Linked DNA regions of Lichenihabitans psoromatis. Each later gene encodes a partner of the first gene's protein in a complex. Links are inferred from orthologs where the notes say so. Each region holds a gene or a part of one and is shown on either strand. Other genes may lie near its edges. The genes, in order: trxB and trxA.

The links.
Region 2: the proteins of trxB (region 1) and trxA are in contact, whole or in part, in a crystal structure (PDB 1F6M), measured with the Escherichia coli proteins. The link is inferred for Lichenihabitans psoromatis from one-to-one orthologs.

Annotation. Positions count from the first base shown.
Region 1 is NZ_CP036515.1:442,927-446,198, reverse strand. Bases 294-3,045 are described here. They hold trxB (thioredoxin-disulfide reductase), read left to right. Parts: upstream 294-1,044; coding sequence 1,045-2,046; downstream 2,047-3,045. Other genes in these bases: EY713_RS02120 (LysR family transcriptional regulator), read left to right, coding at 2,193-3,045; EY713_RS02130 (mitochondrial fission ELM1 family protein), read left to right, coding at 294-907. In the rest of the region: more of EY713_RS02130, read left to right, coding at 1-293; more of EY713_RS02120, read left to right, coding at 3,046-3,086; EY713_RS02115 (hypothetical protein), read right to left, coding at 3,143-3,272.
Region 2 is NZ_CP036515.1:1,475,789-1,478,462, forward strand. It holds trxA (thioredoxin), read left to right. Parts: upstream 1-1,009; coding sequence 1,010-1,339; downstream 1,340-2,674. Other genes in the region: folP (dihydropteroate synthase), read left to right, coding at 1-428; folK (2-amino-4-hydroxy-6-hydroxymethyldihydropteridine diphosphokinase), read left to right, coding at 425-940; EY713_RS06880 (shikimate kinase), read left to right, coding at 1,516-2,109; aroB (3-dehydroquinate synthase), read left to right, coding at 2,188-2,674. UniProt on the Escherichia coli protein: Participates in various redox reactions through the reversible oxidation of its active center dithiol to a disulfide and catalyzes dithiol-disulfide exchange reactions.

The DNA.
Region 1 (3,272 bases):
ACAGCAGCGCATCGTCCGCCCGCGTCCACCCTGGTCGTGGATCGCGCCTCGCGGCCCGCTCGACCCGAGAGACGCAGTCGGCCGGCCTGGTGGACCCCTTGCCGGTGATCTGCCGGATATCGCGCTTGCGTCAGGGCGTCGGGCCGTACCGGCGCTGCGAGCGCTGAAACGCGCGTCACGCGGGCGAACCTTCACGGCCTTCCTGAAAGATCCGCGGATCGGCGTCACGGCAGCCGATGTGATCTGGGTGCCGGAGCACGACCCGTTGCGGGGAGCCAACGTGATCGTGACGCTGACATCGCCGCATCGGCTGACCACCTCGGCGCTGGATCTGTCACGCCAGTCACCCGATGCGCGGCTGGCCGGCCTTCCGCAGCCCCGGGTCGCGATGATGATCGGCGGCCCAAGCCAACACCATCGGTTCGACGCGGACGACGTGGCCCGCGTCCTGACGGTCGCGAAGACCGTGCTGGACGCCGGCCATGGCCTGATGATCTCGCCGTCTCGTCGAACCCCATCGGCGTTGATCCGCGCGTTGCTGGCGCTCTCAAGCCAGCCGGATGTATCCGGCCGTTGTTTCGTCTGGACCGGGGAGGGCTCGAATCCCTATCTGGCGATGCTGGCGCTCGCGTCGTCCATCGTCGTGACCGGCGACAGCGTCAACATGATCGGAGAGGCCGCCATGACCGGCGCGCCGATCCATATCATCGAGGTCGGTGGCGGCCATCGCAAGATCACGGCCTTCGTGGATCGCTTGATCGAGGTTGGCGCGGCGCGGCGCTGGGGCGGCAAGCTTGAGAAGTTTGCCTACACGCCCCTCGATGCGACGCCGGTGATTGCCCGCGCAATAGCGACCAGTTTCAACGATTTTTGCGCGCGAGGCGGCGAAGCCTCGACAGTGCCCTGATGCGCGGTGGCTCGGTTGGGCGAGACAGCATGCTTGCGCGACCGCCCGCGCCTTCTTATTAAAAATGCCAGAGATCCCGTCATTTTAGACAAAGCCTCGTCGCTCACGCTGAGTTGAGGCGCGGAAATGTTCCGGCTATGGCAACCACATTCAAAACCAAGGCCCTGATCATCGGGGCTGGTCCGGCCGGCTATACGGCCGCGATCTATGCGGCCCGCGCCAACCTCGAGCCCATCGTCGTCCAGGGCCTGCAGCCCGGTGGACAATTGACCATTACGAGCGATGTCGAGAATTGGCCGGGTGAGACCTCGATCCTCGGGCCCGATCTGATGGACAAGATGCAGGCGCAGGCCGCGCATACCGGCGCCAAGCTCGTCTATGATCTCATCTCCGAGGTCGATTTCTCCAAGCGGCCCTTCGTCTGCCAGTCGGACGCCGGTGACACCTATGTGGCCGACACCGTCATTATCGCGACCGGGGCTCAGGCCAAGTGGCTGGGGCTGCCGTCCGAACAGGCTTTTCTCGGGCAAGGGGTGAGCGGCTGCGCGGTTTGCGATGCCGCTTTCTTCAAGAACAAGGATGTGGTGGTGGTCGGCGGCGGTAATACGGCGGTGGAAGATGCGCTGTATCTGACCCGCCACGTCCGCAAGGTCACGATGGTGCATCGACGCGACACCTTCCGGGCCGAGAAGGTCATGCAGGACCGCCTATTCGCTAACCCGAAGATCGAGGTGCTGTGGCACACGGTCGTCGACGAGATCGTCGGCGATGGCGTACCGAGCCGCGTGACCGGGATCAAGTTGCGGGATGTTCGCACGGGCGCGGCAGAACATCGGCCCGTCGACGGCGTATTCGTGGCCATCGGTCATGCGCCGGCCACATCCGTCTTCGTCGGCAAAGTGCCGACCGATCCTGACGGATACATCCTGACCAAACCCGATTCGACCGCAACGTCCATTCCCGGGGTATTCGCGGCCGGCGATGTGAAGGATCGCATCTACCGCCAAGCCGTCACGGCGGCCGGCATGGGGTGCATGGCGGCTTTGGAAGCGGAGAAGTTTCTGGCCGAGCATTCGCATGATCCGGGCGAGCGCGCCGAGGAACGGCGTGAAGAGCAGATGATCGGCGCTTGGGATTGAAATGAGCCGGAACGCCGGCTCGACCGATCCATAATCATCGATATAACGTGTCTGTGATGCGCTTGATGCATATCGCGTCGCGGGCGCTTCCATCGATGGTCGATCGAGCGCAGGGCAGCGCGAGATGCTCGCCGAAGGAGTGAGCCGTGGATTGGGATAGATTGCGTGTCTTTCAGGCTGCAGCGGAGGCGGGATCCTTCACGCATGCCGGCCAAAGCCTTAATCTCAGCCAATCGGCGGTGAGCCGCCAGATCAGCGCCTTGGAACAGGATCTCGAGGTTCCGCTGTTCCATCGCCACGCGCGCGGCTTGATCCTCACCGAGCAGGGCGAATTGCTGCTCCGCACCGTTCAGGACGTCATGCTGAAGCTCGACGTCGTGAAGACGCGGCTGACCGACAGCCGGGAAAAGCCCAATGGCGAACTTCGGATCACCACGAATTATGCGCTCGGCACGTTCTGGTTGACGCCGCGCCTCGGCGACTTTCTTGAACTCTACCCCGACATCCGCGTCCAGCTCATCATCACGGACGAGGAATTGGACCTCGGCATGCGGGAGGCCGACGTCGGGTTGCGCCTTCGCGAGCCGCTCCAGCCCGATCTTATCCGGAGGCGTCTGTTTACGGTGCGCTATCACGCCTATGCGTCGACCAGCTACCTCAAGCGCCACGGCCAGCCGAAATCTACCGATGATCTCGATAAGCATCGTTTGATCGAATATAGCGGCGGCACCGCGAATTATCTGACCCCGATGTTGAATTCACTTCAGATCGTCGGCCGCGATGCAAAGGGATCGCGAAGCTCTGCCCTCACGGTCAACAATATGGTGGCGTTGCGGACGGCAGTGCAGAGCGGCGCGGGTATCGGTGTGCTGCCCGATTATGCGGTCGAGCCCGAGAGCGGCGTCGTGCAACTTCTCCAACATGCCGAAATGCCGGAACTCGATTGTTTCTTCGTCTACCCGGAGGAACTGAAAAGCGTCGCTCGGGTCCAGGTGTTCCGCGACTTTCTCGTCTCGAACGCCCAGCGTTGGCGGTTTTAAGCTCGATCGTCGGTCGAACGGACCAGACGGGCTCTCGTTAACCAACGCCACTGCGGTCAGTCTTTGTCGAGGCGCGAAACTATCTCAGTCATCAAGCTCTCGGACATCGGGCCAGAGTAGATCTCGATCCGGTCGGACGGCGACTGCTGCTGCGTCGCCGACCCCGTGACGATCAGCCGGATCGTC
Region 2 (2,674 bases), 1.0 Mb from region 1 along the record:
GTGCCAGCAAGGATGGCGCGATTGACATCGTCGATGACATGCGCCGCTTCTTTGAGACCTCGCTCGCGGTTGCTGCCTGGGCCGGAATCTCGCCCGCCAAGACGATCCTCGATCCCGGCATCGGTTTCGGCAAGACGCCTGCCCAGCAACTGCAAGCGCTCGCCGCTATCCCGCAATTGCGAGCCCTCGGCTATCCGATCCTGGTTGGCTTGTCGCGCAAGAGCTTTCTCGGGCGCCTGACCAAGGCCCCGGTCGCTGGGCGGCTCACCGAGACGATTGCGGCCAATTTGGCGGCCTGCAGCCTTGGCGCCTCCATCTTTCGGGTCCATGACGTTGCCGAACATGTGGCCGCGCTCGCGGTCTTCGCCGCTATCTGTCCGCCAAGCGAGGCCGCCGCTTGGCCGCCCGCTCGATCGGACCCGTCATGATCGACACCGCAGTCGAGGTCGCCTTGGGATTTGGCAGCAACGTCGGCGACAAGGCTGGCTTCATCGCCGAGGCTGCGGCCCGCCTGATGTCAAGCGGCTTGATTCACGATCTCGAGCTGTCGCCGCTCTATCGGACGGCACCCTGGGGCTATGTCGATCAAGACTGGTTCGTGAATGCCTGTGCGGTTGGCACGACGACCCTTACGCCGGCAAAGCTGCTCCAGCGCGTCAAGGCTCTCGAAGTTGACATCGGCCGCACCTCGACCCTGCGGTGGGGACCGCGTGTCATCGATATCGATATCCTCTATTATGGAGAGGTCGAGATCGCGACACCCGAGCTGATTGTCCCGCATCGGGAGCTTCTCAATCGCGCATTCGTCCTCGTGCCGCTGGCCGCGATCCGCCCCGACAGACGGATCGGCGGCGTCGCGCTGGTTGATGCCATTGCGCGTTTGGGGGACCAGGGGGTCGTTACGCTCGCGCCGGACGGACCATATCGCGATCCGGCTTGACGACACATTGCCTCATTCCTACCTCAAACTCACGCGGCCGGCAGTTCCGGTCCACCTGAAAGGTTTATTATGGCCGACTCCGTCACCACCAAAACCACCGATGCAAGCTTCGAACATGATGTGCTGCAATCCTCCGAGCCGGTCGTTGTCGATTTCTGGGCGGAATGGTGCGGTCCGTGCCGGATGATCGGTCCCTCGCTCGAGGAGATCGCCAAGGAGATGCAGGGCAAGGTCAAGGTCGTCAAGTTCAACATCGACGAGAACCCTGACGTGACCGTGCAGCTCGGCGTCCAGTCGATTCCGACCCTGATGTTGTTCAAGGACGGAAAGCTGGCGTCGAAGAAGATCGGCGCAGCGCCGAAGGGCGAACTCGTCCGCTGGATCAATTCGGCAATCTAACGCCGAACCACCCGGTTCCGACCTGAAGATCGACCAGAAGCCCGGCGACCACGCCGGGCTTTGATCTTATGGACCGTTGTCGGTGGAGGTCTTTGAATTTCGAAGCCGATCCACCCTGGCTGGTTTGGCAACATGAACCGGCGTGCTACCATAGCCATATGAGAGATGCCGGCATCATGGACGGGGTGAAGCTTGCTTGCGAGCCGCTGACACGCGGGCGTCGTGAGGCCGCCATCGTCGATGCCCTTGGCTCGAAATCGATCGTCCTGGTCGGCATGATGGGCGCGGGCAAGACTGTGGTGGGCCGCCGTCTCGCCGCTCGGCTTGGCCTCGACTTCGTCGATTCTGATCACGAGATCGAAGCTGCCGCCCGGATGAACATTCCTGAAATCTTCGAGCGTCACGGCGAGCCGTATTTTCGTGACCGGGAATGCAAAATCGTCGGGCGATTGGTGTCGGAGGGGCAGCGCGTCGTCGCGACCGGCGGCGGGGCATTTATCCATCCGCCGACCCGATCGGCGCTGATGAGCGGCACCGTATCGATCTGGTTGAAGGCCGAGTTTGATATTTTGATGCGGCGGGTTCGGAAGCGGCAAAATCGGCCCCTCCTGCAGACGGCCGATCCCGAAGGGACGATGCGCCGCCTGATCGACGAGCGCTACCCCATCTATGCCCAAGCCGATATGACCGTCATTTCCCGGGATGGGCCACACGATGCCGTCGTCGAAGACATCTTCGCGGCCATCGAGCGGCGCTCGTCCGCCCTCTGAAAGCGACCCTCGCGTCACACAATGCCTTTTGCATCATCATCGACGTCAAACGACCCAACCTCTCCCACCTCGGAGGGGTTGGGCGTCACGATCCGGGTCGACCTCGGACCCCGCTCCTACGATATCGTCATCGGGCCCGGCCTGATTGCGCAGGCGGGTGCTCACATCCGCCGCCTCGATCCCAAGTCCGCATGCGCGATCGTGACCGACACGAATGTGGCACGGCACCATCTTGGCCCACTGACCGCAAGCCTTGATGCCGCCCGCATCCGACATGCTTCGATCATGATCGAACCGGGCGAGAGCTCGAAATCCTACGCAGGCTTTGCCACCGTCTGTGACGCAATCCTCTCAGGTCGCTTTGAACGTGGCGACTTCGTCGTGGCGCTGGGCGGCGGGGTCGTCGGCGATCTCGCAGGCTTTGCGGCCGCGAGCCTGAAGCGCGGGATGCGGGTCGTGCAGATCCCGACCAGCTTGCTGGCGCAGGTGGATTCATCCGTTGGTGGCAAGACCGCCATCAACTCTCCGGTCGGCAAGAATCTCGTCGGTGCCTTCCATCAGCCAA